DNA from 4 places in the Streptomyces sp. NPDC058653 genome. Region 3 is predicted to be linked to each of the others. Evidence: riboswitches for the same ligand, from Rfam matches in the RefSeq annotation. Region 3 holds a riboswitch; each other region holds the start of a gene.

Region 1 (2,162 bases), on a different contig from region 3:
CGCCGGAGCCGTGACGCCCACGGAATGAGTTGGCGCGGCTCTCGCCGTGCCGGGCGTATCCTCGTCGCCTGTCGGTCGCCGGGGCCCGGAACTTGAGCCCGTGTAAATACGGTCTCGCGTAGCAGGGTTCACCGCTTAGAGCGACAGACGGGGGCGTATCCCGGCGGATCGCGCGTGCACCGGGTGCCGTTGATGGCAGTGTGGCGCGCAGCGCAATCCGGGGACGTACCCGCGGGCAACAGCCATAGGTCGGTCGTCGTCCCGGTGGGAAAGGGACAGCGTCGCCATGGCAGACCATCAGGAAGCATCCGTCACCCTGCCGAGCGATCCGGCCTCGGTGTCCGAGGCACGCAGATACGTCGCTCGTGTGCTCACCGAATGGGGACTGCCGGACGGCGCCGGCACAGCCGAAACGGTTCGCCTGATCATCTCGGAGCTCGCCACCAACGCCGTGCAGCACACCCTCGGCACCTCGCCGACCTTCACGGTCGACGTCACATTGCGGCGCGACGAGGAACTGCGCGTCGGAGTCACGGACAGCCACCCGCGCTGGCCGCAGCGGCTCCCGGCCGCCGTCCAGCAGGACAACGGCCGCGGCATGGTCATCATCCGGGCGCTGACCGCCGAGCACGGCGGGCGGCTCGCCGTCACCCCCACCGCGGACGGCGGCAAGACGGTCTGGATCACCCTGCCCTGGACGGTACGGGCCCAGGGCTGAGCGGGCCGGGCACGGTCGGCGCGGTGACGCCCGGTGTCAGCGGACCCGGCCGTACCAGACGCCGCGGGACCAGATGCGCTCCAGCCGCACCACCTGACCGCTCTTGGGCGAATGCCAGATCTTGCCGCGGCCGGCGTAGATCCCGACGTGGTAGACGCTGCTTCCGTAGTGGAAGAACACCAGGTCCCCCTCTCTGCGCTCGGACGCCGGGATATGGCGTGTGCGGTTGTACTGCTGCTGCGCGGTACGCGGGAGCGCCTTGCCGGCCTTCTTGTACGAGAACGCCGTCAGCCCCGAGCAGTCGAACCGGTGCGGACCTGTGCCCCCGAACTTGTACGGGGCGCCCTTCTTGGACGCGGCCACATCCAGCGCCCTCGCGGCGGCCGGCTGGGCGTGGGCCTCCGGGACGGCGCCGGGCGCCAGCATCGTGCCGCCGACGGCGGCGAGGAGGACCGACGCGGTGCCGGCCCGGGAGAGCAGTGACGGGACCTGTGTCTGCGCGGACATGCGCAACCCTTCGTCAGCCGCCTGTGAAGGATGACCTGTCGGGTTCGGACAGGCGAAGATGCCCGGCCGCTGACGCGGCTTCACCCCGAGGAGCGGTCCATGCTCGGACCGCCCCGAACTGCTCGGGTCCTCCACTCCTGCCGATCCACTCGTGTCGACCAGGCATCCGGAGCGGCGGCAGGACTCGGCGTCCACCCGGACCGCCCCGCCGAGGTGGCGGGGGCTTGTCGTCCCACGGATCTTGACGCGCCGTCAGCTCATTTCCGTGCTGAAACGGGCAGGTGTGACTCTCGTCACTTATGGGCTATATGGGTTGATAGGGGCTATTTTCAGAACAACTCATATGACCGCGCACGCGCTGTACCTGCGACGCAGCGACGCCTTACCACCGGACGGCCGATCGGTGGCCGCAACTCGTCGGTCCGATCGCCATGGGCGGGTCGATACGCCGAACGAGCGCCCGGATGCTCCTCGGGTGCGTCCGTACGGGCGCGGCGGCGGCCGAAGTCCGTGGCGCGGCGAGGCTCGTGGGCCCCGCGCCGGGGTCCGTGGGGCACGGATCCGTATCAAGTCACCGGGCCGGGCGGCATGGTGACCCGCGCGGCTCTGCGCTCCCCGTCGAGCAGCCGGAGTGTGCGGTCCAGGGTCGGCGTGTGGAGCTCCGTCTCTCCCCTCGCGTGCATCACCGTCAGCGCGTCGCGCAGTTCGGCGGCCCTGGTCACCAGCGCCTGCGCCGCGCGCAGCGCGCCGTACGTGTCGTCGGCGCGCGAGGGGTTGATCCGGCCGACCAGGTCGACGACCCGGAGATAACTGTCGACGAGGTCCCCCTCGGCGCGGGTCAGCGCGGGCAGCGGCTCCATCTCCGGCGGCAGCATCGGCGTCTCATCCGGGGGTGTTGAAGCCGAGGGACGACCTGCGGTCCTGGGCGACCTGGTCC
Region 2 (2,162 bases), on a different contig from region 3:
CGGGTCGATCCCGCTGCCGCCCGGGGTGTGCACCTCCAGGTGCAGGTGCGGGCCGGTGACGTTGCCGGTGGCTCCGACGCGTCCGATGGTCTCCCCGGTGGTGACCTTCTGGCCGGCGCCGACGGTCATCGAGGACAGGTGGGCGTACCAGATCTCCGTGCCGTCGTCGAGCTCGAGCACCACGCGGTAGCCGTAGGAGCCCGACCACCCGGCCGACTTGACGGTCCCGGAGTGGACGGCCTTGGTGGGCGTGCCCGTCGGGGCGGCGAAGTCCAGGCCGGTGTGCTGGCCGGAGGACCACATGGAGCCGGACTGGCCGTAGGTGGAGGTGAGCGTGTACGAGGAGGTGGGGAGCGAGAAGCTGGCGGCCAGCTTCCTCAGGCGCTCTTCCTCGGCCTTGCGTTCGGCCTCTTCCTTGGCCTTGCGCTTGGCCTCGGCGGCCTTCTTCTCCGCGTCGGTCTGCTGCTTCTGAGCCTCGGCCGCGGCCTTCTCGGCGGCTGCCTTCTCGGCGCTCGCCTTCTGGGCGGCGTCGGCCTCGGCCTGCTGCTGCTCCGCCTGCTGGAGGATGCGGGCGCGCAGTGCCTCGCCGGAGTCGGTGGTGCCCTGCTGGGCGTCCGCGGCGGTGAGGCCCGCCGTGGTGAGCGGGGAGGGTGTCTCGTCGGCTCCCTTGTCCGCGTCGGACATGAAAGACCCGACACCGGGAAGGGACTTGGCGTCGGGAAGGTTGTCCGAGAGCGAGTCGGGAAGTGATATCGACACCGCTGGCTTGTCCTGCGCGGAGGCGATGCCTCCGGCGCCGACAGCGGCGATGACACCTACTCCGAGGACCGTGGAACTACGGGCGAGCGCGTTGCGCTGCTTGGCGACACGGTGCTTGCCGCGTACGGGACGGATGGACTCCGCGGTGGGATTCCACTCCTCCCAGTCCCTGTTCGTCTCGCCGTCTGCGAGATCGGTACCGGCGAGTCGGCTCCCGGGGCCGAAATGGGCCGGGGCTGAGGCTTCGGGAGCAGGCCTGTTGGACGCCACTGGGGCGCTCTCCTTTCCTTCCTTCTCGCCTACCGGGTTAGCTGACGGGTTCGGAGCAGGAAGGTCTCCTACGGGCGCTTCTCGCCGCACGAGGCAGCAAAGGACGCCCGATTCACCCCAATTGGTGGTTCCCCGGTTTCCTTGCGGAATTCGGCGCGTGCGCACGGTGCCGTCTCTTTCGACGGCTGGGACAACCGCGCTGCGTTATCGAACGTTAATAGACGACCGGGGCTTATTCCAAGCTGTTCCCGGTGATTGTTAGCGGGGATGGCATGGACCAACCGGGGCACAACCAGGCGCAATCGGGCGAATTGATCGGCGTTCGGGGCGTGTGCGATCACACACTCGATCTGACGGTGCGTCAAATGTTATGCGGAGTGATGCGCCTCAACTACGCAGCGTGGCAATGGAGATGGCGTCACGGCACGACGGGCATGGTCCGGCGCCGCTCCGGCTGCCGCTCGGTGGGCCGGCTGACCGCGAGCAGCGCCATGTCGTCCGTACTGCCGCCGCCGGTGTGCAGCCGTACGTCCCCGACGATCGCCTCCAGCAGTTCGTCGGGACCGGGGAAGATCCGTCCCGCGAGCCGTTCCCCCGGGTCGTAGAAGACCCCGTCGGCGTTGCGCGCCTCGGAGAGACCGTCCGTGTAGAGCAGCAGCGTCGCCCCGGGAAGGTAGGGGACCTCCTCCGCGCGGTCCGGCCACGTCCCCAGCTCGCCCATCCCGAGCGGGAGGGCGGGGTCGGTGGGGGCCAGCACGGTCAGCGCGCCGTCGGCGCCGAGGAGCAGCGGCTCCGGGTGCCCGCGGTTCAGCACGCGCACCATGCCCTCCGCGTGGGGGACCTCGGCCAGTACGGCGGTGGTGAATCCCTCGAACAGGTCGATCCCGCTGCGCCGCGTGCCCTCGCGCGCCAGCGCGCGCTCCAGCCGCCGCGCGACCCCTTCGAGCGACCTCTCCTGCTCGGCGGCCTCCCGGAAGGCGCCGATGACGACGGCCACGGTCTCGACGGCGCCCATGCCCTTGCCGCGTACGTCGCCGACCACCACCCGTACGCCGTACTCGGTGTCCTGGACGGCGAACAGGTCACCGCCGATGTACGCGCCCTCCTCGGCGGCCTCGTAGCGCGCGGCGATG
Region 3 (2,162 bases):
TACGGCGCGCGCGTCGGTAGCGGCGGTTACCGGGGCGGGGCAGGCTATGGGGTGCCGCACCGGTCCGTTCCGGGACACATGAGACACTGGTCTAGACAACAACTGTGAACTTGAAGGGCAACACCATGGCTGAGCGCCGCGTCAATGTCGGCTGGGCCGAGGGCCTGCACGCCCGTCCCGCCTCCATCTTCGTCCGTGCCGCCACGGCTTCCGGCGTTCCGGTGACCATCGCCAAGGCCGACGGCAGCCCGGTCAACGCGGCGTCGATGCTCGCCGTGCTGGGGCTGGGCGCGCAGGGCGGCGACGAGATCGTCCTGTTCTCCGACGCGGACGGCGCCGAGGCCGCGCTCGACCGGCTGGCGAAGCTGGTCGCCGAGGGGCTCGACGAGCTTCCCGAGACCGTCTGATTCGCGGGCGGACGACGCGGCACGCGGACACGACGAGGGCCCCGGCGGAACGGAACGCCGGGGCCCTCGTCGTGCGCCGGCCGATCCGCGAGGATCCGCCGGAGGGGGCCTAGAGCCGTACTCCGTGCGCACGCAGGTAGGCGACCGGATCGATGTCGGAGCCGTACTCCGCGCTCGTCCGCGCCTCGAAGTGCAGGTGCGGGCCGGTGGAGTTGCCGGTCGAGCCGGAGAGGCCGATCCGGTCGCCCGGGGCGACGCTCTGGCCGATGGAGACACCGATCGACGAGAGGTGTCCGTACTGGGTGTAGGTGCCGTCCTTCATACGGAGGACGATGTTGTTCCCGTACGCGCCGCCCCAGCCCGCCTCGACGACGGTGCCGGCGCCGACGGCCAGGACCGAAGTGCCGGAGGCGGCGCGGAAGTCGACGCCGGAATGGCTGCCGGACGACCAGAGCCCGCCGCCTGCCCGGTAGCCGGTGGTGACGGAGGAGCCGGCGACCGGGAGCCCGTAGGAGCCCAGGCGCTCGCGCTCCGCCTCGCGTGCGGCGCGCTCCTCGGCCCGGCGCAGCTCCTTGGCGCGGGCCTCGGCCTTGCGCTTCGCCTCGGCCTTGGCGCGGGCGGCGGCAGCGGCCTCCTTCTTCTCCCGGGCGGCCTTCTCGGCCGCGGCCAGCTGCGCGTCGGCCTGGGCGTCGATCTGCGCGGCGAGGGAGTCGTCGATGACGAGGGCGCGGGCCGGGGCCGCCGGGGCGGCCTCCTGGGCGATGGTCGACTCCGCGTCGGCGGCGAGCGCCGGGGAGGCGAGGGTGCCGATGACACCGGCCGCGGTGAGGGTGGCGGCTCCCGCGAAGTTCGCGCGGCGGCGCGTCGTCCGGTTCGGGGCACGGTGCTTCCCGGTGGCACGGGTGAACGCCATGAAGTGGCTGGTCCTTTCCTTCCTTCTCGCCTACCGGGTTAGCTGACGGGTTCGGAGCAGGAAGGTCTCCTACGGGCTCCTCCGCGGATCGCGCGAAGGCCCCCGATTCACCCCAGGGACATCGATTGGGTCCCCGGCTCCCCAGGCTCGCGCCTGACGGGGACTCGGCGATGGCTGTCCGGTGCCGCGGATGCGGCGGGCTCTGACGAACAGCCGGACCGACGCTAGGCGTTCATCTTTCAATCACCAAACGGACAGGTGCTTTTGTAACGCACGCCACAGGGCATACGGGCAACCGACCGATGAATACGGACATAGCGGGGAACCCCGGTGACAGGTTCGTCACCGGGGTTCCCTTTGTCCTGTGCCGGACACGCCTCGGGGCGCCGCACCGAGCCGCCGCTCACACCTCGGCCGCGCGCCTCAGCCGGCGACGACCGTCACCTCGCCGATGGCCAGGGCCTCGACCGGCTCCCGGATCACCGAGGCGTCGCCGACGAGCACCGTGACCAGCCGGTCGCCGGGGAACGCGCTGACGACGGCGGCCGTCGCCTCGACCGTGCCGGTCTCGGCCAGGCGTGCGTACAGCCGCGCCTGGAAGTCGTCCGGCAGGTGCTGCTCGACCTGGTCGGCGAGCGTGTCGGCGACGGACGCGGCCGTCTCGTACTTCAGCGGCGCGACCCCGACCAGATTCTGCACGGCCGTCTCCCGCTCGGCGTCCGTCAGGCCCTCGGCCGCGAGCGTGCGCAGCACCTTCCAGAGGTCGTCCAGCGCCGGTCCGGTCGACTCGGTGTCGACGGAGCCGCTGATGGCGAGCATGGAGGCGCCCGTGCCGTCCGGGT
Region 4 (2,162 bases), on a different contig from region 3:
CGCGATCAGGCCGGGTGCTCGGGCCACGGCGATCAGGCCGGGCGCACACTGCCGTAGATCGGCATGTAGTAGATCGACTCCTCGCGGACGTTCGCGCCCGGCTTCGGGGCGTGGATCATCTTGCCGTCGCCCTTGTAGATGCCGACGTGGCTGATGTCGTCGTAGAAGAACACCAGGTCGCCGGGGAGCAGGTCCGCCGTGGCGACGCGCGTGCCGACCTTCACCTGGTCCCAGGTCGTACGGGGCAGCTGCACGCCCGCCTCCTTCCAGGCGGCGGCCGTCAGGCCCGAGCAGTCGTACGAGCTGGGGCCGGTGGCGCCCCACACGTACGGCTTGCCGATCTGGGCGCGGGCGAAGGCGAGGACCTTCTCGGCCTTGGCCGCGTACGTACCGTCCGTGGCGCCGGAGCCGGTGCCGGTCCCCGAGCCGGTGCCGGTGCCCGTGCCCGTGCCCGTGTCGCCGCCTGTCGCCGGAGGATTCTCCTTCTGGGCCTCCTCCTGGCGCCGGCGCTCCGCGGCCTCCTCCTCGGCCTTCGCCTCGGCCTTGCGCCGCGCCTCCTGCTCCTTCTTCCGCTCCAGCTCGGCGAGGCGCGCCTTCTCCTCGGCCGTCAGGTCGGCGAGGAGCGACCGCGCCGCCGCGAGCTTGTTCTGGACCTTCTGCTTGCCGACCTTGAGCGAGGCCTGCGACTCCGTCAGCGTCTCCAGGCTCTTCGTCGCCTCGGCGCGCTGCTCGGCGGCGGACCGCTGCTCCTTCTGGTAGTCCTCGACCGCCACCTGCTGCCGCTCGGTCAGCCGGTCCATGAGCTGGGTCTGCTCGAAGTACGACTCGGGGCTGTCGGCGAACATCAGGGCGGCCGTGGGGCCGACGGCGCCCGCGCGGTACTGCGCCGCGGCATAGGTACCGAGGGAGCGCCGCGCCTCGTTCACCTTGTCGGCGCTCTTGGCGACCTCGTCCAGGACCCGGTCGACCGACTTGCGCTGGGTCTCCGTGGCTTCCTTCGCCTTGTTGTACTGCTGCGTCGCCGTACCGGCCTGCCGGTACAGGTCGTCGACCTTCTTCTGCACCTCTTCCACCGAGGGCTTGGGATCGGCGGGCGCGGCGGTGGCGCTCTGCGTGGACAGCAGGGTGACCGAGGCGAGAGCGGCGGTCGTGAAACCGACGGCGGGGGTGTTCGCGCGTATCCCGGTGCGGGCGCGCGTCTTGCGATGCGATGCCAAGGCCGGCATCTCCTTCCGTGGACCGCCTACCGGGTTAGCTGTCGGGTTCGGGCGGAACGGAAGGCTGCCCTACGGGCCTGGGGAAACGGCCCGATTCACCCCGGTGGAACATGGTGGGTCCCCGGTTCCGAACTCCCTTCGGGGAAGCACGGATTCGGCGGAGGCCGTCCGCTCGGCGCTGATCACCGATGGAGTACGGACCGCCTCGGCGAGCACGCTAGCCAATGTGTGGTGCTGCTGTGAAGTTTGATGGTCGATATGCCCGATACATTTTCGTGACCTTTTGCGTAAACGCTCGTTGGTGCCCCCGCGCGGCCATGTGGCGACCCGCTGTCAGTGCGGCACCCCAGGAGGTGTCTTGCCGATCTTGCCGGGCTGGCGGTCCCTGGCACGCACGCCCGCCGCGTTGTCGTCGGTCGGCATGGCTCCGCCATGCCTCCCACCTCCGCCTTGCGATCGCACGCACCAGACCCCGCTCCCTCATCCGGCCTGATCGGCAAGAGACCCCCTAGACTCAGGAAGCGATGAGCAGCCTCTTTGACGACAGCTTCCTGGCGGACCTCCGGCCCTCGGCCGAGGAGCCCCCGCCGCCGCCCGAGGACACCGCTCCGGAACAGGTGCCCGACGATCTCTTCGGAGGGAAGTTCGACGTGCCCCCGCCCAGGGATCCGCACCACCGCGACGGCGCTCCGCGCACCGTCGTGGACCCCGCGGCGCTGCTCGAAGGGCTGAACGAGGAGCAGCGCGCCGCTGTCGTACACACCGGATCGCCCCTGCTCATCGTGGCCGGCGCGGGCTCCGGCAAGACCCGGGTGCTGACCCACCGGATCGCGCATCTGCTGGGGACCCGGAGCGTGCACCCCGGCGAGATACTGGCGATCACGTTCACCAACAAGGCCGCGGGCGAGATGAAGGAGCGCGTCGAGCAGCTCGTCGGTCCGCGCG

The links. Region 3 has a riboswitch for cyclic di-AMP ahead of ACFWU9_RS25410 (M23 family metallopeptidase). Riboswitches for the same ligand answer to the same signal wherever they lie in the genome.
Region 1: it holds a riboswitch for cyclic di-AMP, as region 3 does, so the genes downstream of both, ACFWU9_RS26505 (C40 family peptidase) here and ACFWU9_RS25410 (M23 family metallopeptidase) in region 3, are expected to answer to the same signal.
Region 2: it holds a riboswitch for cyclic di-AMP, as region 3 does, so the genes downstream of both, ACFWU9_RS15150 (M23 family metallopeptidase) here and ACFWU9_RS25410 (M23 family metallopeptidase) in region 3, are expected to answer to the same signal.
Region 4: it holds a riboswitch for cyclic di-AMP, as region 3 does, so the genes downstream of both, ACFWU9_RS11180 (NlpC/P60 family protein) here and ACFWU9_RS25410 (M23 family metallopeptidase) in region 3, are expected to answer to the same signal.

What each region holds. Positions count from the first base shown of each region.
Region 1 is NZ_JBHXRM010000036.1:46,006-48,167, reverse strand. Features, by position in the region: gene ACFWU9_RS26515 (8-amino-7-oxononanoate synthase) at 1-28, shown strand, start outside; gene ACFWU9_RS26510 (ATP-binding protein) at 287-718, shown strand; gene ACFWU9_RS26505 (C40 family peptidase) at 755-1,225, opposite strand; cyclic di-AMP (ydaO/yuaA leader) riboswitch at 1,229-1,400, opposite strand; gene ACFWU9_RS26500 (hypothetical protein) at 1,792-2,100, opposite strand; gene ACFWU9_RS26495 (ATP-dependent Clp protease proteolytic subunit) at 2,108-2,162, opposite strand, start outside.
Region 2 is NZ_JBHXRM010000014.1:134,416-136,577, reverse strand. Features, by position in the region: gene ACFWU9_RS15150 (M23 family metallopeptidase) at 1-1,029, opposite strand, end outside; cyclic di-AMP (ydaO/yuaA leader) riboswitch at 1,041-1,195, opposite strand; gene ACFWU9_RS15145 (PP2C family protein-serine/threonine phosphatase) at 1,448-2,162, opposite strand, start outside.
Region 3 is NZ_JBHXRM010000033.1:70,305-72,466, reverse strand. Features, by position in the region: gene ACFWU9_RS25415 (HPr family phosphocarrier protein) at 126-407, shown strand; gene ACFWU9_RS25410 (M23 family metallopeptidase) at 517-1,320, opposite strand; cyclic di-AMP (ydaO/yuaA leader) riboswitch at 1,333-1,500, opposite strand; gene ACFWU9_RS25405 (M16 family metallopeptidase) at 1,744-2,162, opposite strand, start outside.
Region 4 is NZ_JBHXRM010000009.1:175,945-178,106, forward strand. Features, by position in the region: gene ACFWU9_RS11180 (NlpC/P60 family protein) at 33-1,226, opposite strand; cyclic di-AMP (ydaO/yuaA leader) riboswitch at 1,225-1,387, opposite strand; gene ACFWU9_RS11185 (ATP-dependent DNA helicase) at 1,742-2,162, shown strand, end outside.